3 regions of the Cytobacillus sp. FSL M8-0252 genome follow, and region 3 is predicted to be linked to each of the others. Evidence: riboswitches for the same ligand, from Rfam matches in the RefSeq annotation. Region 3 holds a riboswitch; each other region holds the start of a gene.
The links. Region 3 has a riboswitch for lysine ahead of MKX83_RS23220 (transporter substrate-binding domain-containing protein). Riboswitches for the same ligand answer to the same signal wherever they lie in the genome.
Positions count from the first base shown of each region.

Region 1: linked by a shared signal. The riboswitch ahead of MKX83_RS19870 (Na+/H+ antiporter NhaC family protein) and the one ahead of MKX83_RS23220 (transporter substrate-binding domain-containing protein) in region 3 are both predicted to bind lysine.
Region 2: linked by a shared signal. The riboswitch ahead of MKX83_RS17480 (aspartate kinase) and the one ahead of MKX83_RS23220 (transporter substrate-binding domain-containing protein) in region 3 are both predicted to bind lysine.

Region 1 covers NZ_JBBOWZ010000001.1:3,924,338-3,934,444, reverse strand. The annotation lists gene MKX83_RS19880 (DUF72 domain-containing protein) at 1-722, shown strand, start outside; gene MKX83_RS19875 (YunC family protein) at 784-1,086, shown strand; lysine riboswitch at 1,211-1,395, shown strand; gene MKX83_RS19870 (Na+/H+ antiporter NhaC family protein) at 1,568-3,139, shown strand; gene MKX83_RS19865 (ABC transporter substrate-binding protein) at 3,620-4,807, shown strand; gene MKX83_RS19860 (branched-chain amino acid ABC transporter permease) at 5,049-5,924, shown strand; gene MKX83_RS19855 (branched-chain amino acid ABC transporter permease) at 5,930-6,871, shown strand; gene MKX83_RS19850 (ABC transporter ATP-binding protein) at 6,873-7,664, shown strand; gene MKX83_RS19845 (ABC transporter ATP-binding protein) at 7,651-8,355, shown strand; gene MKX83_RS19840 (M23 family metallopeptidase) at 8,464-9,396, opposite strand; gene lipA (lipoyl synthase) at 9,648-10,107, shown strand, end outside.
Region 2 covers NZ_JBBOWZ010000001.1:3,467,386-3,477,492, forward strand. The annotation lists gene sdhB (succinate dehydrogenase iron-sulfur subunit) at 1-354, opposite strand, end outside; gene sdhA (succinate dehydrogenase flavoprotein subunit) at 387-2,138, opposite strand; gene MKX83_RS17470 (succinate dehydrogenase cytochrome b558 subunit) at 2,211-2,819, opposite strand; gene MKX83_RS17475 (YslB family protein) at 3,267-3,743, shown strand; gene MKX83_RS17480 (aspartate kinase) at 3,841-5,070, opposite strand; lysine riboswitch at 5,225-5,405, opposite strand; gene uvrC (excinuclease ABC subunit UvrC) at 5,475-7,247, opposite strand; gene trxA (thioredoxin) at 7,390-7,707, opposite strand; gene MKX83_RS17495 (electron transfer flavoprotein subunit alpha/FixB family protein) at 7,938-8,915, opposite strand; gene MKX83_RS17500 (electron transfer flavoprotein subunit beta/FixA family protein) at 8,955-9,728, opposite strand; gene MKX83_RS17505 (enoyl-CoA hydratase) at 9,940-10,107, opposite strand, start outside.
Region 3 covers NZ_JBBOWZ010000001.1:4,593,464-4,603,570, forward strand. The annotation lists gene MKX83_RS23205 (iron-containing alcohol dehydrogenase family protein) at 1-88, shown strand, start outside; gene MKX83_RS23210 (amino acid ABC transporter ATP-binding protein) at 328-1,062, opposite strand; gene MKX83_RS23215 (amino acid ABC transporter permease) at 1,087-1,845, opposite strand; gene MKX83_RS23220 (transporter substrate-binding domain-containing protein) at 2,028-2,873, opposite strand; lysine riboswitch at 3,003-3,187, opposite strand; gene MKX83_RS23225 (methyl-accepting chemotaxis protein) at 3,318-4,805, opposite strand; gene MKX83_RS23230 (ketopantoate reductase family protein) at 4,949-5,995, shown strand; gene MKX83_RS23235 (sulfite exporter TauE/SafE family protein) at 6,080-6,796, opposite strand; gene MKX83_RS23240 (class I SAM-dependent methyltransferase) at 7,081-7,638, opposite strand; gene MKX83_RS23245 (LysE family translocator) at 7,768-8,400, opposite strand; gene MKX83_RS23250 (class I SAM-dependent methyltransferase) at 8,488-9,312, opposite strand; gene MKX83_RS23255 (response regulator transcription factor) at 9,450-10,107, shown strand, end outside.

The DNA of each region.
Region 1 (10,107 bases), 670 kb from region 3:
TTTATGCCGTACAGCCAGAAAGGAACGGGGAAAAGTGGGTGAGGGAAACGCCTGCTTCATTTAAATTTGTTGTGAAAGCTTATCAGGGGATGACGGGGCATCAAAGGGGGGAGATTCCTTTTGAGACAAAGGAAGAAATGTTTGCTGCTTTTAAAGCGTCGCTTGCCCCTTATATAAGAGAAAATAAGTTAGCGATGGTCCTATTTCAATTTCCACCGTGGTTTAATTGTAAAAAGGAAAACGTGCAATATTTACGCTGGTGTAAACAGCAAATGGGAGAAATACCATGTGCTGTTGAATTTCGTCATCAGTCTTGGTATCAAGATGCGTTTATAGAAGGTACTTTAAATTTTATCAAGGAAGAGAAATGGATACATACCGTTTGTGATGAACCACAAGCAGGGGAGGGGTCTGTTCCAATTGTGATGCATACTTGCGGTAATCCAATTGTACTAGTCCGCTTGCACGGTCGTAATGTTCATGGATGGCAAAATAAAAAACAACCAAATTGGCGTGAAGTTCGCTATCTATACCGTTATAATCACCAGGAATTATTGGAGTGGGCAGAGCGATTAAAGCAATTACAAAAAGAGGCGAAGGAGGTCTATGTACTATTTAATAATAATTCTGGTGGTGACGCAGCGGATAATGCGAAGGAAATTCTAGAAATATTAGGAATTGAATATGAGGGATTAGCTCCAAAACAACTCGGTTTATTTTAACTAATGAGTACACCGAATCTCTACCTATAACATAAATTGTTAAAGGGAAGGGGGGACGGTCATGGTTGAATTAAAGCCTGTTATTTTGGATGGTCATACGTTTATGACTGTATCCGTTGAGCTGCCAAAAACTAATTTGTTAGTCGTATCAAATGATAAAGGATATATCATGTGTGGTGCATTAGACGTTGCGTTATTAAATGAAAAATTAAAAGATCGCCATGTCATTGCTGGTAGAGCAGTAGGGGTAAAAACGATTCAACAGCTAATAGATGCACCACTTGAATCAGTCACTTTTGCTGCAGAGGAATTAGGCATTAAAAAAGGGATGATCGGTAGAGAAGCGCTATTAAGAATGGTATAGGTTATAGTATCCTACTATATCTTAAAAATAATAAATTTATGAATATTTTAGGTTTTGATAGAGTTTTGCATAAATAATTATATTTTGATATAATGTATAACAATTGAATAATGCCTTATCAATCCGATGGGGTAGAGGCGCAAATCATCATTAGTAATCAATGTGAGGATGACAACAGTGAACTTTGATAAAAGGGAGATTTGCCGAAGCAAATAGGTACGTCAATATTTATTTGTTGGGGTTGCTCTTAATAGGAGTAACACTGTCATTATGGAGGTATATTAACCATAATGGGGAGCTACAGTCGTGATGGAGAATAACGTTACTTCTTGAAGGGTAATGATAGAATCTCTATCGTTACTCTTTTTTTATTATCAATTAAGGATCAAAGAAAAGTGGAGGATACCTTTCTCTGATCGTTAATTGATATGAGACGCATTCGTTCATGTCTATAGCTCCTATACTAATAGGAGGTCTTTTTATGACAGGTACATTTATTTCTGTGCTGCCACCTTTGGTAGCGATGCTTTTGGTTATACTAACAAAAAGGGTGATTCTCTCCCTTGGTTTAGGGGCGTTAACAGCAGCTATCATAATTGGAGGATATCAACCGCTAGATACGCTACAAATATTTTTCTCGTCGTTTATAGCACTTTTTATAACAGATGAAGGGTTAAATACTTGGAATATATTCATTCTATTATTCTTACTTATTCTTGGTAGCATTACTGCATTTATTTCACTATCGGGTGGTAGTCGTGCCTTTGGTGAATGGGCAATGAAGCGTGTGAAAACGAGAGTGGGTGCACAGTTATTAACCGTAGTTTTAGGTATGATTTTGTTTATAGATGATTATTTTAATGCGCTAACAGTTGGACAGGTATCTCGACCTGTTACCGATCGACAAAAAGTATCACGTGTAAAGCTTGCTTATTTAATTGATTCAACATCCGCACCTTTATGTGTTATTTCGCCTATATCAAGTTGGGGAGCATCAATTATCGCCTTAATTGGCTCGATTTTAGTGTCTCATAAAATAACTGATTATAGTGCTTTCTCTGCTTTCATGCAAATCATTCCGTTAAATTTTTATGTGTGGGCGGCAATCATAATGGTGTTTATCATTGTTGTTGGGCAAATTGACTTTGGTCCGATGAAGAAACATGAGAAACAAGCTATTGAACAAGGAATTCTATTTGATAAGAAGAAACAGTTGAAAGACGAAGTTCAAGAAGAATTACCTATTAGTACGAAAGGGACTGTTGGTCATCTTGTTTGGCCAATCATTGTTTTATTTATTGGAACAGTGAGTATGATGGCTTGGACAGGCATTAATGGTGCAGAGGGGAATGTGTCGTTAGTATCCTTATTAGAAAACACAGATGTGGCCTTATCATTAATTGTCGGAGGATTATTGAGTTTAGCTGTTGCTTACGTACAATTTGCTCAAGTATTAAAGAAAGATGATAAACTAACGAGTAATTTTTATTTGAAAGCTACATGGGTTGGGATGAAATCTATGTTTGGATCAGTATTGATCTTAATTTTTGCCTGGTTACTCGGAGATTTGATTAGTCAACTAGGTACAGGGGAGTACTTGGCTAGCGTTATTAATCAATCGAATCTGAGTCATGATTTTATCCCTGTTATCCTATTTATTATTGCGGCACTTATGGCATTTAGTACAGGTACATCTTGGGGATCATTTGGCATTCTTCTTCCAATAGCTGGTGATATTGCTGTAGCTACAGATATATCCTTGCTGATTCCTGCAATGGCAGCTGTACTTGGAGGTGCAGTATTCGGAGATCATGCTTCACCGATTTCTGATACTTCTATTTTATCCGCCACAGGTGCAGGGAGTAATTTGATTGACCATGTCATTACACAGTTTCCTTATGCCTTTACAGCAGCTGTTGCTGCGGCCATCTCTTATATCATTTTGGGTGTAAGTGGAAGTGTAATCATTGCATTAGCTGCTTTGATTGTTATGATGGCGGGGATTTTCCTTGTTGTTAAAATGTTCGGTACAAAAACCGAGAAGATGATATAATAATTCTTTTGAACAATATAGGAAGGAGGGATGAACTCGTCGGTTCATTCCTCTTTTTCTATCCTACAAGTCTAAAATCACTACATAAGCAAAGTTATTTTACTTTATATAAAAGTAGCTAGTTATTTTTAATTGCTAATTATTAACAATTAACTGAACTACATTATACCTATCTACTATTAATTATTTTATGAATATAATGATAGAGTTTTACAAACAAAACATAGTAAAGAGAAACCCTTTAACGCTCTAAACTATTAATATATTTCTAAATATTAATATTATTCACAAAGATTGTTTTGACAGATGAATAAAATGATACTATACTATTTTTAGATTTATAGCAATTATCAGAAAAATATTACATTTTGGTTATTTTAGTCTACTTTTTTTTGTGTGGTATCTTTTCTTGTGGGGTTTATATGGGGGATTTGAACCATGCTCTTAGTTGTTGGAATAATCAAAAAAAGGGGGATCATTATGTTATTTAAAAAGAGAATGACCGCTGTTCTTTTAGCTTCTACCATAGGAGCTGCAGGTTTCCTTGCTGGCTGTGGTAGTGATAGTGCAGGTGGTGGTGAGTCTGGTGATACTGTCAAGATAGGTGCCAACCTAGAACTTTCTGGTGCAGTTGCCTCATATGGTGAAGGAATTGCTGAAGGAATCGAATTGGCTGTGGATGAAATTAATAAAGATGGTGGAATCGACGGTAAAGAGATAGAAATTGTAAAAGTAGATAATAAATCGGATGCAGCAGAAGCAACCAATGCAGCTATTAAATTAACGGAAAATGATGATGTCGTAGCTATTATTGGGTCTGCTACAAGTGGAAATACAGTTGCTCAAGCACAAGTGGCTAATAATTCAGAGACGGTATTGCTTTCTCCTTCAGGTACGAGTCCGAATGTAACAGTGAATGATGATGGAAGCTTAAATGATTTTGTATTCCGTACATCGTTTATTGATCCTTTCCAAGGAACAGTGGCAGCTAATTTTGCTGCCAATGAATTAGGAGTTAAAAATGTAGCTATCTATGCTGATAATGCAAGTGATTACGCAAAAGGTTTAGCAGCTTCCTTTAAAGAAACTTTCGAAGCAGCAGGTGGGAAAATAGTTGCCGAAGAATCTTATGTGGCGAAGGATACTGATTTCAGGTCCACACTTACAAGAATTAAATCAGCTAATCCCGAATTTATTTTTATCCCTGGTTATTATGAAGAAGTAGGACTTATTGTCAAACAAGGACGTGAAATGGGTATTGACGTACCGCTAATGGGTGCTGACGGTTGGGATTCACCAAAGCTAGTTGAATTAGCCGGAGGGGATTCCTTAAATAACACATTTATAACAAACCATTATTCTTCGGGTGATCCAGACGAGACAATTCAATCCTTTGTAACAAAGTTTGGTGAAAAATATAATGGCTCATCCCCGGATGCTTTTAATGCATTAGGTTATGACTCTGTATATATGTTGAAAGATGCCATGGAGCGTGCTGAAAGTACAAGTGATGCGAAGAAAATCAAAGATGCCTTATCTGAGACGAAAGATTTAACTCTTGTAACGGGTATCATTTCAGTTGATGAAGATCATAACCCAATTAAATCAGCTACTGTATTGGAATATAAGGATGGGGAGCAAGTCTTCAAAACGAAAGTAAATCCTTAAAATGAGGCTGTATTAAAATGGGAGGAGCGATTGGGCCTTCCATTTTTTTTATCAGATATGAAAGGGTAATTCCTGTTGTGATAGCTAATAATCTCATAGTCCAAGATTGCTCAGGGGCAATAGTTTTTTGAAATTAGCGTGTCAAAAATTACCTTATGAGGAGATATTCAGCATAGCGTTTTCGCTAGCTGTCACTCTCTATCTGAAGCTATTCGGGTTATTTGAAGAGGAGTGGGGATTCATGGATTGGATTCAACAGTTAGTAAATGGGATATCGTTAGGAAGTATTTATGCACTGATTGCTTTAGGCTATACAATGGTTTATGGAATTATCAAATTGATCAACTTTGCCCATGGTGAAGTATTTATGATTGGGGCGTTTGTTGGTTTTTACGCGATTGCTGGTTGGGGGTTAGGATTCTTTCCTGCCTTAATTATTGCAATGGCTGTCTGTGCAGGGATGGGTATGTTAATTGAGCGAGTAGCATATCGAAGGTTGAGAGGTTCTACGCGAATTGCTGCCCTCATTACAGCGATAGGGATTTCTTTATTTATACAGTACTTATTTATTTACTTTAGAGGTGCACAACCAGAAGCTTATCCTGAAGTCATTAGCAATCAAACCTTTAATATTTTGGGTGCACAAATCAGTAGTCAATCACTTATGATTTTAGGCACTTCGATTGTGCTAATGATTGTTCTACAATTTATTGTTCATAAAACCAAAATCGGTAAAGCAATGCGGGCTGTGTCACATGATATGGATGCTGCAAGGTTGATGGGGATTAATGTAAACACAACCATTTCCGCCACATTTGCTATTGGCTCTTCCTTGGCCGGGGCAGCAGGTGTTTTCTTTGGTGTGTATTATACAAAAATAGAACCGTTAATGGGCGTGATTCCAGGATTAAAGGCTTTTGTTGCAGCTGTACTAGGTGGCATCGGTATTATTCCTGGAGCGATGGTTGGTGGCCTTGTGTTAGGCGTAGTTGAAACGGTTGTTAGTGGCCTTGGTTACTCTTTATGGAGAGACGCGGCAGCATTTGTCATTCTCATTTTAATCCTTTTATTCAAGCCATCAGGTATCTTTGGTAAAAATGCAAGAGAGAAGGTGTAAAAAGGATGAATACGAAGAAGATCAAAGGTTTCTGGTTGTTTGTTATTCTCTCCATTATTGTTTATTTTGCAGTTCAGATGGCTGCAAATACTGGAATGATTAATAATTATCATGTGAATACACTTGTTTATATTTGTATTAATATTATTTTGGCCGTCAGTTTACATTTAGTTATTGGTATTACAGGACAATTTTCAATCGGACATGCTGGTTTTTTAGCTGTTGGGGCTTACATTTCAGCAATTGTAACGATGAAACTTTCACTTCCATTTCCTATTGCACTTATTATTGGTGGGATTGTTGCCGCTTTAACTGGCTTAATTGTTGGGATACCTTCTTTAAGGTTACGTGGTGATTATTTAGCGATTGCAACATTAGGATTTGCAGAGATTATCCGCATCATTTTCTTAAATATTGATGCAGTAGGTGGAGCAGCAGGTATGCAGGTCACAAAGATGACAACTTGGACTTCGGCCTTCATCTGCTTATTTATTACCGTATTAGTGATTGTGAATTTTACAAATTCAAGGCATGGTCGCGCATGTATATCGATTAGAGAAAATGAAATTGCTGCCGATGCGATGGGTATTAATACGACCTACTATAAAGTAGCGGCATTTGCCATTGGTTCTTTTTTCGCAGGAATCGCAGGGGGGTTATATGCTCATAATTTTTATATTATTCAACCCGTTCAATTTGGTTTTTTGAAATCATTTGATATCCTCATTTTCGTCGTATTAGGGGGATTAGGCAGTCTATCTGGGGCGGTTATCTCGGCTATTTTGTTAACGATTGTCTCCACATTTTTACAAAGTTATCCTGAAACACGAATGATTATCTATAGTGCCGTGCTTATTCTAGTTATGCTTTACCGTCCGCAAGGTTTATTGGGGACAAAGGAAATTACGGACCTCTTTAAACGTAAAAGCGTGAAAGGAGGAAGCTAAAATGGAGAATCAACCATTATTAAAAGTCAATCAAGCTGGTATTTCTTTTGGCGGTTTAAAAGCTGTTTCAGGATTCGATTTGGAAATTCACCAAGGGGAACTGATCGGTTTAATTGGTCCAAACGGAGCAGGGAAAACGACCAGCTTCAACCTATTAACTGGTGTCTACGTGCCGACTGAAGGAGATATTTTCTTAGAAGGTGTACGTTTAAACGGACTCCCTCCCTATCAAGTGACAAGGAAAGGTATCAGTCGGACGTTTCAAAATATTCGTTTATTCAATGACCTTTCTGTGTTAGATAATGTAAAAGTAGCGAATCATTCGCGTGCGAAACATTCGATGTTAAGCTCGATTCTCCGGTTGCCTTCCCATTTTAACGGAGAAAAAGAAATGGAAGACAAATCAATAGAACTATTACGTATTTTTCAGCTTGAACATGTTAAGGATGAATTGGCTAAAAACTTGCCATATGGACAACAAAGGCGATTAGAAATCGCAAGAGCATTAGCAGCTGGACCAAAGCTTTTGCTGTTGGATGAGCCGGCTGCCGGTATGAACCCACAAGAAACACATGACCTTATGGAGCTCATTCGCTTTATTAGAGAGAAGTTTGATTTAACAATACTCTTAATTGAGCACGATATGAATTTAGTTATGGGGATATGTGAAAGAATTTATGTGCTTGACCATGGGCAATTAATTGCCGAAGGGTTGCCAGAAGAAATTAGAAGCAACCCAAAAGTAATCGAGGCTTATCTCGGAGAGGAGGTTTCTTCGGATGCTCAAGGTTGATGGAATAGATGTTTACTATGGGAATATTCATGCATTAAAGGGCGTCTCGTTAGAGGTATTAGAAGGAGAGATTGTCACTTTAATTGGTGCAAACGGAGCAGGGAAAAGCACGCTATTAAAAACGTTATCAGGATTATTAAAGCCGAAGCAAGGCGTGATTCAATATGAGAATCAATCGATTGTTGGTAAACAAGCACAAACGATTGTAAAGGCTGGGATATCGCATGTACCAGAGGGAAGACGCGTGTTCTCGAATATGACTGTAGAAGAAAATTTAGAACTAGGCGCTTTTGTAAGAAAAGATAAAGAAGTACAAAAAGATATTCAGAAAGTATATGAACTTTTCCCGCGATTATTCGAAAGGAAAGGACAGCTTTCCGGAACTTTATCAGGCGGAGAACAACAAATGTTAGCGATGGGCAGAGCCATTATGGCTAGACCTAAGTTGCTTTTGTTAGATGAACCATCCATGGGCCTTGCCCCAATTATGGTTAAGACCATCTTCAGTATTATAGAAGAAATTAATGAAACAAATGGAACAACGATTTTACTTGTTGAACAAAATGCGCATATGGCCCTCTCTATTGCGAAAAGAGGGTATGTCCTTGAAACTGGAAAAGTGGTGCTCACCGGATCAGCAAAAGATTTACAAGAAAGTGATGAAATCCGTATGGCTTATTTGGGCGGATAAAAAGAACCCGTCAACAAAATATTGGGTAATGGATCATTGCTCAAGCGAAATTCAAAAAACGAGGAGTTAGATGCCGCTTCTAACAAGAAGGCGCCATCTCTTCCTCGTTTACTTTGCTCTTTCTTGTCTTTCCCAAAGATTTAAATGAGGATATGGGTCGTACGACCATTCAGTATAGCCATTATCCTTATACATACCATAATGGAGGTGTGGAGGGAATTTTCCCGAAGTCCCTTTTGGTCCATAGCCAGAACTACCGACACCACCAATGACTTTTCCAGGTTCAACAATTTGACCAACTTTTAAATCATCAGAAAATCCACTTAGGTGAGCGTAATAGTGATAGTTATTGTTGATATCGCGAATACCAATTCGCCAACCACCATATTTATTCCAGCCTTTCATTTCGACAATACCATAACTGGTAGCTCTAACTGGTAAGCCGTAATCAGCAAAAATATCTGTTCCTTCATGGATTCTTCTACCACCCCAACCTCTTGCACTTCCCCATGTACTTCGATAGCTATAATGAGTACCAATTGGGACAGGAAAAACATGTTCATCTAAATTAAGTCTCCCATAGTTTTGATAAAGCTTTGCTTTTCCCATAATAATTCTGACCGATTTATCACGTTTATAATAGTTCCAAATACCAATTTTAATGTTCTCATAATCCGTACCATAACGAAGTAGAAAGTTAGCAAATGCGTACAATACATCGTCATCACTATCTAAACTTGCTTTTCCGTTACCATCACCATCAAAGCCAATACCATTAAAAAACTCTATCGTCTTTGGGTCTTCGTCATTTATGTTTGGGTTTGTGAAACCAACCCATTCCTCCGGTTTAAAGTAAATGCCAGTAATCCCTTCAGCTTTAGGTAAGTCTCTTCTTGATTGTCTTACATTTCTTTCATATTGATCGATGGCAGCAAGATAATACCAAGGAATGGTCGTGACTGTTTCAATTCTTTCATAAAGCGCCATTCTTTTTGCGTAAATATCATCTATTTCGGAGGCTACTGCCGTTTCTGGTTGCATTAAGGATAAGACCGTTGTTAAGGTGATAAGTAATGTGAAAACTCGCACCAATAAACCTCCCTTCTCTTCTAATTACTGTTATAGTTTGTGATAAAATAGAAAAACGATAAATATAAAATATTGGAAGGTTTTTGATGAACGAGGTTGTTCTATCTACTTCCATGTGTTAAAGTTGCTTCTGTAAGACTCTCTAGATAAAAATGATGATAAAAAAAGCGTCTTTTTGAAATTCTGGGATGGAGTGAAGAAGAATGACGACTAAGAAAGATGAACATTTACGTAAGCCGGATTGGTTAAAAATAAAGTTAAACACTAATAAAAACTACACCGGATTAAAGAAAATGATGAGAGAAAAGAATCTTCATACTGTATGCGAAGAGGCAAAATGCCCAAATATTCATGAATGTTGGGCGGTAAGAAGGACAGCAACATTTATGATCTTAGGTTCTGTTTGTACAAGAGCCTGTCGTTTTTGTGCGGTCAAAACAGGGCTACCAACTGAGCTAGATTGGGAAGAACCGGAACGCGTAGCTGATTCAGTTGCTTTAATGAATTTAAAACATGCAGTTATTACAGTGGTTGCGCGAGATGATTTAAAAGATGGTGGATCAGCTATTTTAGCGGAAACGATTCGTGCCATTAGAAGAAAAAGTCCATTTACAACTGTAGAGGTTTTACCTTCTGATATGGGCGGGGTATATGATAATCTTA
Region 2 (10,107 bases), 1.1 Mb from region 3:
GCTACGATCAACTTGTAAATCACGTACTACCGGGAATGTTTTCATTGGTGCTAAACGAATTGGTTGTTCTAATTGGTCGATCAGAGCTGTACAAGATTGACGCGGTTTGCCATTAATGACCATAGAACAAGCTCCACAAACTTCTTCCAAACAGTTCATGTCCCAAGTAATTGGTGTTGTATGCTCCCCTTTTGTATTTACCGGGTTTCTTCGAATTTCCATTAGAGCAGAGATCACATTCATATTTGGACGATAATCAAGTTCAAATTCTTCTACATAAGAATCTGAATCAGGACCATCTTGTCTTGTAATTTGAAATAATACGGTTTTAGACTTTACTGCTGCTTCTGACACGATTAATTACTCCCCTTTCATCGAGTTTTCTCTTAATGTTTCGTTGTATAGTCACGTTTACGTGGCTTAATCAAGCTGATATCCACTTCATCGTAATGGAATTGTGGCGCTGATTTGCCATCAACGAATTTAGCCATAGTTGTTTTTAAGAATTCATCATCATTTCGATCAGGGAATTCTGGTTTATAATGGGCACCGCGGCTTTCGTTACGGTTATATGCACCAATTGTAATAACACGAGCTAATTGAAGCATATTTTGTAATTGACGAGTAAACGCCGCCCCTTGGTTACTCCATTTTGCTGTATCGTTAATGTTGATATTTTCATATCTCTCTAACAATTCAACAATTTTAGCATCTGTTTTTAATAAACGATCGTTATGACGAACAACTGTTACATTATCAGTCATCCATTCACCAAGTTCTTTGTGAAGGATATATGCATTTTCTGTTCCATCAAGAGACATGATTTTATTCCATTTCTCTTGTTCTTGTTGAACTGCACCTTCGAATAATGAAGAAGATAAATCTTCACTTGATTTCTCTAATCCTTCAATATATTCAAGCGCTTTTGGTCCAGCAACCATACCACCATAAATGGCAGAAAGCAATGAGTTAGCTCCAAGACGGTTACCACCATGTTGTGAATAATCACACTCACCTGCAGCAAACAATCCAGGGATATTTGTCATTTGATCATAATCTACCCATAAACCACCCATTGAATAGTGAACAGCTGGGAAGATTTTCATTGGTACTTTACGAGGGTCATCACCTTGGAATTTCTCGTAAATTTCAATAATACCACCCAATTTAATATCTAATTCTTTCGGGTCTTTATGTGAAAGATCAAGGTAAACCATGTTTTCACCATTGATACCTAGTTTTTGGTTTACACAAACATCAAAGATTTCTCGTGTAGCAATATCACGAGGAACTAAGTTACCGTATGCCGGATATTTTTCCTCTAAGAAATACCAAGGTTTCCCGTCTTTATATGTCCAAACACGACCACCTTCACCACGTGCAGATTCACTCATTAGACGTAGTTTGTCATCTCCTGGTATAGCAGTTGGATGGATTTGAATGAACTCACCATTTGCATAATACGCGCCTTGTTGATAAACGATTGATGCAGCAGAGCCTGTATTAATAATAGAGTTAGTTGATTTACCAAAAATAATTCCCGGTCCACCAGAAGCCATAATGACAGCATCTGCTGCGAATGATTGGATTTCCATTGTTTGTAGGTTTTGCGCTACTACCCCGCGACAAACTCCGTCATCATCAATGACAGTTCCCAAGAACTCCCAACCCTCATATTTTGTTACTAACCCTGCTACTTCGTGACGACGCACTTGCTCATCCAATGCATAAAGCAATTGTTGACCTGTTGTCGCACCAGCAAAAGCAGTACGGTGATGCTGTGTTCCGCCAAAGCGTCTAAAATCTAATAACCCTTCAGGTGTACGGTTGAACATAACACCCATACGGTCGAATAAGTGAATAATTCCAGGTGCTGCTTCTGCCATTGCCTTAACTGGAGGTTGGTTAGCTAAGAAGTCACCACCATAAATTGTATCATCAAAGTGAATCCAAGGAGAATCCCCTTCACCTTTTGTATTTACTGCTCCGTTAATACCACCTTGGGCACAAACAGAGTGAGAACGTTTAACCGGCACTAAAGAAAATAATTCTACTTGTCCGCCAGCTTCAGCAATTTTAACAGTTGCCATCAATCCGGCTAATCCGCCACCGACAACAATAACCTTTCCTTTACCCATATCTGACTCACTCCCTTAATACTAATACCTCTAAAAAAAACCGAACAAATTATAGAAAAATGTATGTATTCATTACACGAAAGCAAAAATAGCACGAATACCTACAATTGATAATGCGATAAAAATGACTAAAGTTACATAAGTTGAAATCAATTGTGATCTAGGAGATACGGTAATTCCCCAGCTTACCATGAAGGACCATAAACCATTTGCAAAGTGGAAAATTGCAGATAATACACCAACGATGTAAAATGCTAACATGAATGGGCTAGACAAAATATCAGCCATCATATCATAATTTACTTCGGCACCGAACATTGCTGCAATACGAGTCTCCCAAACATGCCAAACGATGAAAATCAATGTAATTACACCGGTTACACGTTGAACTAAGAACATCCAGTTTCGGAAAAATCCGAATCTTGAAGTGTTATTTTTTGCTGTAAACGCAATGTAAAGACCGTAAATTGCATGATATAACAAAGGTAAGAAAATAATAAATATTTCTAGGAAATATCTAAAAGGAAGACTTTCCATGAAATGTGATGCGCTATTAAATGCCTCTTCTCCCCTAGTTGCAAAATGGTTCACTACTAAGTGTTGGATCAGAAAGACCCCAACAGGTATAACTCCAAGTAATGAATGCAATCTGCGATTTAAAAACTCTCGATTACCCGCCATAAGTTTACCCCCTTGAATTTGTAGCATGACACGCTGAATATGTACATAACAAATCCTTCGCATCACTAAGAAAATGCAAATCATTTTCAAAACATTTATATGACATGTCCATTTTACTCCCATCGCCCATTAGCGTCAAGAAAACGGATACAGATTTTGTCGATATTACGAAAATTTTTTCTATTCTAGTTTCACTCAAAAAACCAATGATATAGTTTTTTCAACCCTATTTGGCGGTATATTAAAATAGCTTAAATCACGCAATAATATTCATATTTTACGCATAAAAATGCATTTACATTAGATTATTATTAGTGTTAAGATTATTCCCATAATTTACACCAGTTTTACAAACTAAAAATTTTTCCCTTTTCACTGTACGTATTCGTTTTTTCCAAGTAAATTGTATATATTAGACTTTATGAAAGAGGGGAGATTTAGCATAATATGCCATCTCAAGAAGCCCAAATAGAACAAACCGAAAACATGGCAGAATCAATTGAACCAAACAAAGAAATGATTTCATCCTTTGGCTATGAATTAATTAGAGAAGAACTTTTACATGATTTACTAGGTAAAGACGCACCAGATATCTTATACTGGGCAGGCAAGAGACTAGCACGTAAATATCCTCTTCAAACAGAAGAAGACTTATTCAGCTTCTTTGTCGAGGCTGGTTGGGGAAAATTAACGAAAAACCTCGAAAACAAAAAAGAAATCGAATACGAGTTAACAAGTGAAGTCATTCAAAAGCGCTGTAAAGAAAATACTCACGCAACATTCCAATTAGAAGCTGGTTTTATTGCTCAACAAATCGAACAGAAAAAAGAAGTGATTTGCGAAACATTCGAGCACCCACGTAAAAAAGGTGGAAAGGTCCTCTTCACAGTCAAATGGGATAAAAAGGACTTTATCCACACCTAATAAATATACCCAACAGTAAAAAAAATCCAAACATCATTCTTTTTAAGGCGTTTAAATGGTGTTTGGATTTTCCTATCTTATACTACTGCTAGCTCATTTAATTTTTTATTAAATCCCCAGCTAAATTAAACGTTTGATGTAAAGCTTGAGCAGCATTTAACATATGCGCTTGGTCGATCACAGCCGAGACCTTTATTTCAGATGTACTGACCATCTTTACAACGATGTTATTAGCAGCTAATACATTAAACATCTCAGCTGCTACTCCAGGATTTGAAATCATTCCTGAACCGACAATCGAGATTTTCGCCAATTGTGATTCCCATTCAATCTGATCATAACTTAATGCTTCTCGATTTTTTTCTAGTATTTTTACAGTCTCTGTAAGATCTTGGTTTTTAATTGAAAAAGATAAGCCTGATGATTTATCATCTGTAATACTTTGTATAATAATATCAACATTTATATGTTCTTTCGCCAAGAGTGAAAAGATGGATGAAAGGCTTATTAAAGGGTCTTTAATCCCTAGTACAGATACCCTTGTAATATCATCTTCAAAAGCAACCCCTCTAACAACTAAGTTCTCTTCCATTTCCGCAACCTCCTCTATAATTGTACCTTCTTCTCGTTCCATACTAGAACGTACTTCAAGCTTTACATTGTAATTTTTTGCAAACTCAACTGCTCTTGGATGTAGAACGCCTGCACCAAGATTAGCTAATTCAAGCATTTCATCGTATGAGATAGATGGAAGCTTTCTTGCATTTTTTATATAGCGTGGATCAGTTGTGAATACACCTGTTACATCGGTGTATATATCACATTTGTCCGCTTTTAATACTGCTGCAAGAGCTACGGCTGTTGTATCAGAGCCACCCCGACCTAATGTCGTTATTTGGCCAGTCTCACTTAAACCTTGAAAACCCGCTACGATAACAATTCTCCCTTTCTTTAACTCTTGTGAAACAGGTTTTGTGTCAATATCAGTGATTCTTGCGTCACCATGTACTGATTCCGTTTTAATCCCTGCTTGCCAGCCCGTATAGGAAGTTGCCTCATAACCTTTTGAATTTAGTGCAATTGTTAATAAAGAGATCGTAACTTGCTCACCTGTAGATAACAACATATCCATTTCTCTCTTACTCGGAGCGGGTGATAATTCTTTTGCCATACCAACTAATTGATCAGTCGTTTTGCCCATAGCCGACACAACAACAACGATATCATTACCATTATTTTTTTCTTCAATGACACGGTTGGCTACATTTTGAATATGATCAACCGAGCCTACGGAGGTTCCACCAAATTTTTGTACAATTAAGCCCACTTTTCTCCCCTACTTTCAAGTCATTCGTTTTTATTCCCTGCCGCCTGTATGTACAACCAACACATTTCTACCCATATTCGGCATAAAAAAAAGCAATGAGATGAAACCCATCCCATTGCTGTGTAGTCAAACGTATGAACAATCTACGTACACACAGTGAGATAGCCCTCCAAGACAGATAGTCTTGACAATCCTGCATTTATTCAATGCAGAACCAGCGAAGAAAATATTGAGTCTTTCTTCACTTCGGCGAATATTCCCTTTCAAAGTCCTTCAAACGAAGCTCAATCTTCTAAGGAACTTTTACTAATGAAACTCGCACCTCTACCTTCACTTTCAAGTTAAAAAGTGATTTGATATAAAGTTAAAAACACTATACCATATTTGTTTTTTTCAGACAATGTCTATTCATGTAACTTTTCATAAAGTTCTTGTGCAACTTTTAATGGTAAGCCAGATTCCCTAAGGTCTTCTACACTAGCTGATTTCATTTTTTTTACAGAACCAAAATCTTTTAATAACTGCTTTTTTCTTTTTTCCCCAATACCATCAATTTCATCAAGAAGTGACTGAAATGCACTCTTTCCACGAACTTGTCTATGAAATGTAATCGCAAATCGATGCACTTCATCTTGAATACGTTGTAATAAATAAAATTCCTGGCTATTTCGAGCGAGGGGAATGATCATTAATGGATTTCCATAAAGAAGTTGAGATGTTTTATGCTTATCATCTTTGACTAATCCTGCTAGTGGAATATCTAAACCGAGTTCATTCTCAAGCACATCTCGAACGACTTCAACATGTCCTTTTCCACCATCAATGATAATTAAATCAGGTAGGGGTAGCCCTTCTTTTAAAACCCGGCTATATCTCCGTCTCGTCACTTCCCTCATAGATTCATAATCATCTGGTCCTTTAACTGACTTAATCTTATATTTCCGATACTCCCTTTTTGCAGGCTTACCATCGATAAAGACAATCATTGCTGAGACAGCATCGGTACCCTGGATATTGGAGTTATCAAAAGCTTCAATGCGATAGGGTGTGTAAATTCCTAGCTCCTCACCTAAGCTTTCTATTGCATTCACCGTTCTTTTCTCATCACGTTCAATAAGCGAGAATTTTTCTTTTAAAGCAATCTTTGCATTTTTATAGGCAAGTTTCACTAGTTCTTTTTTTCTCCCTCTTTGAGGAATAAATATTTTTACATCCAAAAGCTGCTCAGCCATCGTCACATCAACAGAGTCTGGCAAGTAAATTTCCTTTGGTTTAAAATGATTAGCTTGTTCATAAAAACGGCCGAGATAGGTGAGCATCTCTTCTTCAGGCTCATTATAGATTGGAAACATAGATACATCTCTTTCAATAAGTTTCCCTTGCCTAATAAAAAATACTTGTACACACATCCAACCCTTATCAACCGCATAAGCAAACACATCTCGGTCAGTAAAATCCGTCATTGTAATCTTTTGTTTTTCCATCGTCGTTTCTATATGGATAATTTTATCTCTGAAATCTTTTGCTTTCTCAAACTCTAGCGCTGCGGACGCTTCTTCCATTTTCGTTGAGAGTTCTTTTTTGATCTCTTTATAACCACCATTTAAGAAGCGAGTAATCTCATCTGTCATTTGTTTGTATGTGTCAGATTTTACTTCATTTACACAAGGAGCTAGACATTGTCCGATATGGTAGTAGAGACAAACTCTATCTGGTAAGGTGTTACATTTTCTTAAAGGATAAAGGCGATCTAATAATCTCTTTGTTTCATTGGCCGCCTGCACATTTGGATATGGACCAAAATATTTACCTTTGTCTTTTTTTACTTTTCTCGTGGTAATTAATCTCGGATGTCTTTCATTTGTTAATTTAATAAAAGGATAACTCTTATCATCCTTTAACATGACATTATATTTGGGGTCATGCTTTTTAATTAAATTTAACTCTAATAATAATGCTTCCATATCGGAAGAGGTCACGATGTATTCAAAATCTTCAATTTCATTTACCAGCCTTAATGTCTTTCCATCATGCGAACCGGTAAAATAGGACTTAACCCGATTACGAAGCACTTTCGCCTTACCGACATAAATAATTGTCCCTTGGCGATCTTTCATTAAATAACAACCAGGTTGAGCAGGTAATAAAGGTAATTTATTTTTTATATTATCATTCATAATTAGCTGTCACATCCATACCTAAAAAGAATATCATTGCAGGAGGAAACCATACCCTTCTTACTGATTTTGCCATACTTGTACTGTAAAAAAACCCCGATCTTCTAAAAGTAGAAGCCGGGGTTTGTTTTTATGGTACTTCTTATGCACCATGTTTTTGAAGCAATTCAACTAATGCTTCTTTCGGTTGGAAACCAACCACTTTATCTACTTCTGCACCATCTTTAAATACGATGAGAGTCGGGATGCTCATAACACCAAATTTACCAGCAGTTTCTTGGTTATCGTCAACATCAAGTTTAACGATTTTTACTTTTTCTCCCATTTCTCCATCAATTTCCTCAAGAACTGGTCCAATCATTTTACAAGGTCCGCACCATGGTGCCCAGAAGTCTGCAAGTACAAGACCTGAACCAGTTTCAGCAGTAAAGTTTTGATCTGTTGCATGTGTGATAGCCATAATATTTATATCCTCCTAATAAATAACTAAAAAATCTTATCGAAAGTATATCATCGATTAATAATGGATGCTATTATTTTGCTCGTATAGATTACCCATTTTTTTATTGTATCATACTGAACCTTTAAAAAGGATTCAATGTCTATTTTATTCAACATTAATCTTTTTGCCAACATAGTAAAGAAGCGGATAGTATAAGTCTACCCGCTCATATCAGATGTAAACGAAAATTATGCATTTACAAGTAATTCTTTAAACTCTTTTGTTAGTAATGGAAGGACTTCGAATAAGTCGCCCACAATACCATAATCCGCTACTTTAAAGATATTCGCTTCAGGATCTTTGTTGATGGCAACAATAATCTTTGAATTGGACATCCCAGCTAAATGTTGAATCGCACCAGATATACCACAAGCGATATAAAGGTCCGGTGTAACTACTTTACCTGTTTGACCAATTTGAAGTGAGTAATCACAGTAGTCTGCATCGCATGCGCCACGTGAAGCTCCAACAGCACCACCAAGGACATCTGCCAATTCTTTTAACGGCTCAAAACCTTCTTCACTTTTCACACCGCGTCCACCAGCAACAATAACTTTTGCTTCAGAAAGGTCTACACCTTCTGTTGCTTTTCGTACAACTTCCTTGATGACTTGACGCAAGTTTTTAATTTCTACAGATAAAGATGAAACATCTCCATTTCTACTTTCATCTTTTTCAAGTGGTGCAATGTTATTAGGACGAATAGTAGCGAAAAGAAGTCCATCTGTTACAATCTTCTTTTCAAATGCTTTTCCTGAGTAAATCGGACGAGTAAAGACTAAGTTACCACCCTCAACTTCTAGATCTGTTACATCAGAGATAAGACCGGATTCTAACTTTGCCGCAATCTTCGGTGCAAGATCTTTACCTTGGGCAGTATGTCCGAAAATAATTCCTTCAGGATCTTCTTGATCAATAACGGCAAGTAAGGCTTGGGAATAACCGTCAGATGTATATTGTTTTAACAGTTCATCCTCAACTGTTACCACTCGGTCAGCTCCATACTGAATGAATTCAGCTCCTAAAGCGCTTACAGAATCACCAAACAAAACACCTACAACTTCTCCACCTTCAGCAGATGTTTTTGCTGCAGCAACTGCTTCAAAAGAAACATTTCGCAATGAACCTTCTCTTACTTCACCTAATACTAAAACTTTTCTAGCCATTATTATACCCCCAACGTTTTTATTCTTTTATGCTCACTATTAGACAACTTTTGCTTCGTTATGAAGTAGACTGACTAATTCTTTTACTTGACCCTCTAATTCACCTTCAAGCACTTTTCCAGCTTCTTTTTTCGGTGGTAGGGAGATTTCGATTGTCTTTGTTTTCGCTTCTACATCATCTTCGTCTAAATCAAGATCGTCTAATTCAATTTCGTCTAAAGGTTTTTTCTTTGCTTTCATAATCCCTGGTAAAGAAGGGTAGCGCGGTTCATTTAAACCTTGTTGTGCAGTGACAAGTAATGGTAGAGAAGTCTCGATTACTTCAGAATCACCTTCTACATCACGAACAACTGTAGCTGTTGTACCTTCAATATCTAACTTAGTGATGGTTGTGATATAAGGAATAGCTAATAGCTCCGCTACGCGTGGGCCAACTTGACCTGATCCACCATCGATCGCTACATTCCCACCAATAATCAAATCAACCTCTTTATCTTTAAGGAATTCAGCTAAAATTTTAGAAGTCGTAAACTGATCTCCTTCTTCAACGTCATCTTCTGTATTAATCAGTACTGCTTTATCAGCACCCATCGCTAATGCTGTACGAAGTTGCTTCTCAGCTTCTTCTGTCCCTACCGAAACAACCGTTACTTCACCACCATGTTCATCACGAACTTGGATTGCTTCCTCGATTGCATATTCATCGTAAGGGTTGATGATGAATTCTGCTCCATCTTCATTAATTTTACCGCCTGAAATCGTGATCTTTTCTTCTGTATCAAATGTTCTTTTCATTAGTACATAGATGTTCATGGTTTCGCCTCCTAATTTTACAAACATTCCATTGCTTCATAAGATTTTGACAAATAAAACTAAATTGTTGACTGAGCGTATGCTCAGTCTTACAATAACCTATTCCTAAAAATACTTTTCAAATCGATTATTATTTAACAATTTAAATTATTAAATCTATTATAATAGATTATGAACAAAATTGGTAATGAAAACGTTTATATTTAAAAAATTATTTTCCTGAGAAAACTGGATTTCGCTTTTCAACAAATGCAGAAATACCTTCCTTTGCATCCTCACTTATGAAAACTTGACCAAAAAGTTCTGCTTCCTTTTTCACCCCATCATAATAACGGTTGGATTTACTATAATTCAGTAATTCTAATGTTGCACCGACAGA
Region 3 (10,107 bases):
TAATCCAAGAAAAGCAGTGAAAGAAGATATTGAAGCCATTTATAAAAAGGTCTTACCTGTGAATATAGACGAGAAAATTTATCATTAACTAAGAAAAAAGAGCAGTCCTTCCGAGCTAGACATGAATAAGCTTAATTCTGGAGCGGAAATACGACAGCATAAGTTGATCTTACGAATGTAGTTCATTCATCTTTGTCGCGGCTCAACTTCTACCAAAGGACCGACAAACTTCTGATCCAATTCCAAAGCTTTTAACAACGTTCCGTACGAGAGGCTAAAACTAAAAGAAGCTTGCCCAATTTAATTATTAAATCGGGCAAGCTTCTTTTAGTTACGTGTACGTTGTAGGAAAGCTTTGGTTCTTTCCATTTTGGGGTTATTGAATAGTTGCTCTGGTGTCCCTTCTTCAGCAATGACGCCTTTATCCATGAAGACAACGCGATCCGACACTTCACGGGCGAATTCCATTTCATGGGTGACAATAAGCATGGTCAGGCCTGTGCCAGCCAGTTCCTTCATCACCTTTAACACTTCGCCAACCATTTCAGGATCGAGTGCTGAGGTTGGTTCATCAAACAACATCACATCTGGCTCCATTGAAAGTGCTCTTGCAATCGCCACACGCTGTTTTTGACCTCCGGAAAGCTGTCTTGGTTTAGCTTCTACATAAGCCTCCATCCCGACCACACGCAAATATTTCTTCGCGATTTTTTCTGCTTCCTCTTTTGAACGCTTTAATACTTTTATTTGCCCAACAACACAATTTCCCAATACATTATGGTTATTAAATAGATTAAAAGATTGAAAAACCATGCCGAGATTTTTACGATATTGATGGACATTATGTTTATCGTCGAGGATATTTTCACCGTTATAGATAATTTGTCCACCACTTGGTTTTTCTAATAGATTGACACATCTTAATAGGGTCGATTTCCCAGACCCTGATGAGCCGATGATTGTAACTACTTCTCCTTTATTCACTGAGAAGTTAATATCTTTTAATACTTCATGACTACCAAAAGACTTACTTAACCCTTGAATATCAACAACTGTATTCACTTTTCCAACTCTCCTTTCCGCCACCTATGCTCCTGTTGTTTTCCTTTTGATATCTTCTGCCGTATCCATTTCACCTGCAACGACGTAATTTTCCGGTCCATCCATTCTTCTTTCAATATAGCGTAGAATTAATGTAACGGTATAAGTCATAACGAAATAAATAATACAAACAACAAAGAATGACTCAAAGTAGCGGAAATTATTCCCTGCAATTGAATTCGTTTGGAAAAATAATTCAGATATAGAAATCACGCTTAACACGGCAGTATCTTTTATATTAATGATAAATTGATTACCTGTAGCTGGAAGAATGTTTCGAATGACCTGAGGTAAAACAACATTCATCATTGTTTGCAAATGGTTCATCCCAATGGCTTGGGCTGCCTCATATTGACCTGGGTCGACAGAAATAATCCCTCCACGAACAATCTCAGCCATATAAGCACCCGTGTTAATGGAAACAATAACGATACCAGCAATGAGCGGATCCATTTGATAGCCAAAGGCCATTGCTGCCCCGTAAAAAATAACCATTGCCTGTACAATCATTGGTGTGCCTCTAAAGAATTCAATATAAGCAGATAACAAGAAATTCACTATTTTTAATAACAACCGTTTAGGACCATTCTCAGGTATTGGTATTGTTCGAAGAATGCCTGACAACAAACCAATTAGGGCACCGAAAACGGTACCAATTAAGGCAATGACTAATGTCACACCGGCGCCTCGTAAAAACATTGGCCAATATTCGACAACGATGCGAATAATCCATTCTATACTCATAACAATGATCTCCTTTTCTCTCATCATGATTGGCCATTACCAATCAATCTGCTAAGGATTTGCGCTTCAAAGGTTTAATACGACGGAGAGGATGCGCTACCCTAGTTGTTTATTTCTCATGTCTCTCCTAACCTTCTTCTCGATATAAAACCGGCTACATCTCATGCAGCCGGCTCATTTAGTTATTCTGCCGCTGGCTGATTCTCAATAGCAGCATCCATTAATTCTTTTTGCTCTTCTTCAGAAATATCTGCAAGGATTTCATTGATTTTATCTGTTAATTCGCTACCTTTTTTCACCCCTACTGCAATGGCAGTATCTTCTTCACTTGTCTCAAATCCTTCAGTAAATTCAACCATCGCAAAGTTATCATTAGCAGCTGAAGCACTTACACCTTCCGGACGTTCAGAAACATAGCCGTCAATAATTCCAGACTCTAATGCAACACGCATAGCAGGGAAGCTCTCCATCGCTGTTTGCTGTTGTACGCCGTCAATTTGATCAATTACTGAATAATGAAATGTATTTAATTGGGCAGTAACCTTTGCCCCACTGAAGTCTTGAATGGATGTGGCATTTTCGTAATCGCCACCTTTTTTCACTACCATGACTAAATCAGATTCGTAATAGTTATCGGAAAAATCAATCGTTTCTTTTCGTTCTGCTGTTGGTGACATACCAGCAATAATAGCGTCAATTTTATCTGAACTTAATGATGGTACTAATCCATCCCATTTTGTTTTCACAATTACTAACTCTTTTCCTAAACCTTCTGCTATCTTCTTCGCAATCTCAACATCGTAACCGCCTGCAAACTCTGAATTACCTTCAATTGCTACTGCGCCATTGCTATCATCCATTTGCGTCCAGTTAAATGGCGCATAACCCGCCTCTAGTCCTACGCGAAAAACGTCTTTATCTTTTCCACCTGAACCTGTGCTTCCTTCAGCCTCATCATTTGAACCACAAGCAGCTAGAAACATACTCAGTACTATAGCCATAGCTAGTAAAGCAAATCTCTTTTTCATCTCTATTCCCCCTAATATATTTTTCTACTAATTAAACTATTCCGAATTAAGAAAAAGAATAACAAAAAAAGACCTGAGATGAACTCAGGTCCTTGTTATTCTTCCGCCTAAATCCTCTACTTTTCCCATTTTAGAGATAGTGCACCTTAATAAATCGGGTAAATTTATTAAGACAGTCCTGCAATTATTCACTGCAGACCCAACATGCTATACAAACGGGTATAGCACATTTCGGCGATATTTCCTTCTCTTTAGTCTCATCATGCCTTATCACTCTACTAAAGACTGTTAAATACCGCGCCTCTACCCCACCAGAAAAAGTGAGGTTTATTCAATTTGATATCTATTAGGCTACAATAGTTTAATAGCGTCTGTCAATATAAACTCTATGGAAAATTGGTCCTTTTTTCGCACAACCTTTTGATTAGAGCATAATTACCAATGTTAAGCTTGTTGGCTTGAAGCTAACTCTTTTAACTGTATGCTCAAACGATTAATATCCGCTACCGAATGATTTACGTTTGACACCATCTCATGTTCATCTTCTATGATAGCAACAATTTCCTCTGTAGCTGCGGCGTTCTCCTCTGATATATTTGCCATATTTTCAATCTGCTCTTGAATTTGTTCAAATTTTTCTGTGGCAGCGGAAACTTCATTGACACCTCTCACTAACTCTAAGTTGTTTTCTTGTAATGATGTTTGTATCTCGTTGAAAAAGGCAGATATCTCTGTTAGAAGTGCTTGTCCCTGCTTTACAGCACCTTCCCCTTCAAGAGAGCTTTTACGTGCTTCAAGAGACTGAGTGAAAAGAGTATTCGTCACTTCAGAGATCGCCACCGTGATTTCAGCACTTTGCTCAGCTAACTTCCTTACTTCATCTGCAACGACCGCAAACCCTCGCCCATGCTCTCCGGCTCTTGCTGATTCAATTGCTGCATTTAATGCGAGTAAATTAGTTTGATCGGCAATTTGTTTAATGCCTGCTAATAATTTATTCACTTGTTCCATACTTGAATGAACATCTGATACCGTCGATGCTGTCACACTAATCGTTGTATTTACAGTATTCATATGCGATGTAACATCGACTATCTTATTTAAACCATCTTGTACTTTCTCATTCATATTCTCCGACTTTTCTACGACACCTTCTGAAATGGCAACAGATTCTTTTGTATTTTGTAAAGACTGACTCATAGAATCATTGACAATATTTAAGCTGTTCGCTTCTTCTTGAATACTTGTAGCCATCTGTTGAGCAGCTTCTAATACTTGTTGACTTGACTCATGTATCGTTTCAATATTTTGCTTAAAAAGTCCAATATGATTTTCTAGAGTCACTGTACCTTTATCTATTGAACCAAAGGTGTCTTGCAACTGTATGAGGAGGTCCTTTGACTCCGTTTCTTTTTGCTCTGCTTGGTCAATTAATTCCCTACCCCAACTAGCTAATAAATAAAATAAGTACAAAATCCCGTTGGCGACAAGAATAATAGTAAAAATACTCCGGACACTATTACTTTCTCCTAATAACTGATGGCCAATTATAAAGTAGGTAGCAATAAAACTAACATTATAGAATACAGAAAAAGCAACAATCATTTCTTTCTTAAAATATAGCACCACCATTGCAATCGTTAAGAATAAAATATAATGCTTATTCAATGCATATCCGTCCACAAAAAAGAGCATCATCACAATGAGGTTTGGTATAGCAGCATATAAAAAGCCCTTTACGTAATCATTGATACGCAAAAAATACAGAACAATAGCCATGACAATGACAGAAATCCCAGCACACATAATGACAATTGTATCGCTCAAACCCCGGTCAATAACAATAGGTAAGACTAATAAAACAGCTAATGTCATCAATCCCCACATATTCACTTTATGAACTCTTAATAATTCATTCTTTTGCGTACCCAATTATTTTTCCTCCTAATTTAATCCAAAAACAAGGACTTTAAGCCTATTATTTGGGTTTTTTTTCTTTTATTTCTATTATTTATTTCGGTATGATTAACTTTTATGTTAGTGCTTTACAACTAAATATTTTAGGAGGATGCATAATGAGAATTGCTATCATGGGAACAGGATCTTTAGGGACGATTATTGGGGCACACTTATCAAAAGGGGCACATCATGTGGAATGCATCGATGTAAATACTGACCATATTAATGCCTTAAACAGTAACGGCGCAACAGTTGTGGGGACTGTAAACTTGCAGGCTTCTGTGAAAGCCATCACGCCACATGAAATGACTGGCATTTATGACCTTGTCTTACTTTTAACAAAGCAAGTATACAATAAATCAGTGCTCCTACAACTTCAAGCGCATATGAACGAAGCAAGTATATTACTCTCTTTACAAAATGGTGTTCCAGAAGAAAGTTTAGTAGAATCACTTGGTTCATCCATCATTATTGGTGGTTCTGTAGAGTTTGGTGCTACTTGGGTAAAACCAGGTGTATCACAATTAACATCAGACAAAGAGGCATTCTCTGCTCACGCTTTTCAAATTGGTGAGTTAGACGGACAGATTACTGACCGCGTGAACCTAGTAAAAACCGTTCTTGAAGATGTCGGTGGCACAATCGTTTCAAATAATCTAATCGGTACAAAATGGTCCAAACTTCTTGTTAATGTAGCGATGAGTGGTATGTCGGCAGCACTAGGTTGTACATATGGAGATATTTTGAATAACGAGGCAGCTGTCACAAGTGCAGTGATGCTAGCTGATGAAGCGTTAAAAGTTGGTTACGCGAATAACATTCAATTTAGCGAACTAGCTGGTGTAAATGTTGGAATCTTCTCTATTAACGAAGACAAGAGCAATCTACCTATGGTCATCCAAGTTGCTAAACAAGCATTTGGTCCTCAAGCACTGCTCAAAGCTAGTATGCTACAAGATTTAGAAAAAGGATTACAAACAGAAGTCGATTATATTAATGGTTACATTTCAACAAAAGGGAACGCCCTACAAGTATCTACTCCAGTAAATGACCTTGTCACAAGCATGATCAAACAAGCAGAAGAAACAAACCAACTGCCGGACTTTAATGAAAATATTAAAGCATTTGAGTCCCTATTAAACAAAGAATTTGCTATTCATTAATCCATACTTGAAAGACAGGCTGAGTGAGACGTGCGAAATCAAACCCCTCACCAGCCTTTTTTCCTTCCTCATTCCCATGCAGCATTAGAGAAATAATTGGTTAATACATAAGTATAATCCAGTAAATAAAAGGATGAAGTAGGAAATAATTGAGAAAAACTTTTGGCTCATGACTTTAAATAGTAATTGTCCTAAAAATATACCAATTAGTGCCACAGGAGCTCCAACCAAACTAGCGAGCCAAACTGTTTGTGTAGTACCGGCGACAACCATTTGGATAGCCAGACTGATTACATAGATATATAAATAAAAAGCAATTGTCGTTCCTCTGAGAATTTCCATATTCGTTTTGGTGCCCGAGAAATACAATAATAACGGCGGACCAGGCATACCAATACTTGTCGTTAATGTTCCAGATAGCCCACCAGCGCCATAATCTCTATTTCTCGTTTGCTTCATCTTTAATTGAGCAATCATCAACACAGTCAAAACCAAGATTAGAATACCTATCCCTAGTTTTAGCCAGTTAAGCGGTAACCAAAGAAAAATGACCATCCCTATAGGTAAACCAAAAATACTGCCGATGATGAGTCGTTTTAACACTTTTTGATCAACATCGACCTTGACTTTCCCTATCATGACAATCGAAATAAACAAAGATAAGATTAAGTTGATCTGAATGGCCTCCATCGGCTCAAAAAACAGCAGTAAAAATGGCGTCGCTAGAATAGAAAAGCCATATCCCGTACTCGCCTGTAATATAGAAGCAACTAAAATAAGAAGTATATATAAAATGAGCAATTGAGCAAACCACCTTCACTATTACAGAAACTTTCTCCCCTGTCTCTATTTTACCATTTCAGCTAACAAAAACCCTCATAAGATGGACCGTTTGTTTCACGTGGAACGAGAAATTAGTGTGGGGACTTATCAAATTAAGATAAGAAAGTGCCTCTTAGTTATAGGGGTGCAGGATTCGTTCAAAAAGCTTTGTTGGATACGAATATATCTATTTTCACGTTGCAATCATTTTTATTTTATTACGACTCTTTATAATTTACTGTTGCTTTAAATTAAAGCATTCATTACTTCTTTACTGCCCTAATGATATAAACTGGCTCACTTCCTAATTTCCGCGGAGAAACGGTCATTTTCATATCGCTAAAACCGGCATTTTCCATTGCCTTCATCATATCCCCAGATGATACTCTCGGTCCTCTGGCATCTGCGGTTTTTTCAATATCAATGCATAAGAATGTACCTCGAGCTTTTAAGGTACGCTTGATTTCTTCTAGTACAGCGGATAATGGTTTTACTTCATGTAGCGAGATTGAAGCGATCGCAATATCTACTTGTTCATCTGCTAATGGTATGTCTTTAAAATTAGCTATTACGGGCTGAATATTTGTGATCCCTCTCTTCTCTGCTGTTAGCTGCAAATAGTTTAAAATTTCCTCATCCAAATCAAGTGCATAAACCAAATCTACCCTTTCTGCTATAGGTAGTGCTACGTATCCTGCACCAGCTCCTATATCTAATACGACGTCACTATGATTGAGGGGGAGGTATTGAAATAATTCCTCAGCTGAAAAACGGTCAATATTTTCTAGATTTCTAATCTTTCTTTTTACTTTTTCATTCATAAGTATTAACCCCTTTTTAATTATAGATATAAACGCTCTTTAATAACTATAATTTATTTAAACTTCTTTGTAAATGGGGAATATTGTAATGGATGAAAAAACGGAGCAGAGTTTGTTCTGCTCCTTTCTTTATGAGGATGCCTTTGTTTGGAGAAGCTTAATACCTAAGCCGACAAAGATCATGCCAGTTACCTTATTAATAATAAATTCTGCTTTAGGATTATTTCTAAGTTTCTTCGTTGTTGTAGAGGCAAAAAGCGCGACTATCGAACACCAAATGGTTCCTGTTACAACATAGGTCATACCAAGGATGATAAAAGGAAGTGGGCCATATCCATTGTCTACAGATATAAATTGGGGTAGAAATGAAATATAGAAAAGCGCCACTTTTGGATTGGTTAGATTGGTTAGTAAACCTTGAGCAAACACTTTCCTTGCAGTTAAAGGTTTCGTCTTTTTAACTTCAAATTGTGAGGATTTTTGAATGACCATACGTACGCCAAGATAAATTAAATACGCCGCACCAATCATCTTTACAATAGTAAATAAAATGACTGACGTTGTAAGAATAAGAGATAATCCGATAGCAGCTAAAAATGTATGCACCATTGCTCCTGTAGATATACCAAGAACAGAGTATAACCCTGCCTTCTTACCTTGTGAGACACTCCGTGAGACGATATACATCGTATCTGTCCCAGGGGTAATATTCATAATAATCGCGGCGGCTAAAAACACCGTAAAACTTGTGATGCCAAACATCTAATTCGCCCCCTCAACCAATACAAGTATTAAAATTACTTCTATTGTACTCCTCTCGCAAGAAAAGAAATAGAATATTTTTAAAGATTATTTCTGAACAAGGATAGCCATTGTCTCGCTTCTATCAGTGTAAGGTTCTCCAGCCACATTACTATACTCATTAATCACTTTAAATCCAGCATCCCGGAGCTCTCTTATCAACCGCTCCTTAGTAAAGTATTGATACCAAATGTGATACACATCAGCCGATTCTTCAGTCAGTACCAAAGTTTGTTCAAGAGAAATTTCATCATCATATTTTTTGTTATGAGAGATTTCCAAATGAGGATGGGCAGACCAAAACCCCCCATGATTATTCATTGACCATTGTTTTCCCTCTACAAAAGAATGATACTTATTAACGGTAAATACATCTAAAAATAGGCGTCCAGATTCAGTTAAGCAGCGATAAATATTCTTTAACAGCTGCTTGCGATTATTTGGTGATAATGCACCATAATCACAATAGATAAGCGTCGCAAAATCAAACGTATTTACGTCATCCATGATCAGATAATCCTCAAAGCGGTACTGTATCGGTAAATGCCTTTCACTAGCCTGGGATTTGGCGTAATCAATAGAGTTCTCGGAGAAATCAATCCCGGTAACCGCATAGCCTCTCATTGCCAGCTGTTCACAATAAAGACCTGGACCACAACCGAGATCAACTACTCTGTCTCCACTGTTCATAAGCTGTGAAATAAATCTTACCGAAGCATCTATAAATTTCGGTTCTCTACTCGCTCCTTCATGGTTTGGATTAAGATGTGCTTTTAAAAGCTGTTTTGCAATATACTCATCTTGCCAAAACATTTTTTCAGATGGTTGAAAAGCTTCTGGCTGTTCAATTTTGCTTAAAATCTCCTTATACATAAAAAGTCCTCCTGATCGAAAGTTATTGCATATTATAACAGAATTCAAGGAAGGTAACGATCATTCTCTTGCTGGATGAATACATGGTTAACGGCTATACTATAAGAGATTCTTACTGAAAATTAGAGGTGTACAACGTGAAGCACGTAAATATTTTGATTGCCGATGATGAGGCGGAAATTGCTGACCTTGTTGGGCTCCATTTGGAAAAAGAAGGATTTCATATTTTCAAAGTAAATGATGGAGAAGAAGCATTAAAAATTGTACAATCACAGCCAATTGATTTGGCTGTCTTAGATATTATGATGCCCCGTTTAGACGGACATGAAGTCACTAGAATGATTCGCAAACAAAACTATCTTTTTCCGATTATCTTTTTGAGCGCTAAAACATCTGATTTTGACCGTATCACCGGGCTTGTCATTGGAGCTGATGATTATATGACCAAACCGTTTAATCCTATGGAATTAGTGGCACGCGTCAAATCACAATTACGACGGACAATGCTGTATAATCAATCAGCTTCAAAAGAGAATATTTTAGAGTTTCGAGGACTTACGATTGATCCTGATCAACATAAAGTAACAAAATATGATACGGTCCTCTCTCTCACCCCGAAGGAATTTGATATTCTCCTCTTACTCGCTAACCATCCGAATAAGGTTTTTAGTGCAGAGCATATTTTTCAAACTGTGTGGGGAGATGCTTATTATGACAACCAAAATACAGTGATGGTTCATATTCGCACATTAAGAAAGAAACTTGGGGAAGACAAGAACGAGTTTATTAAAACCG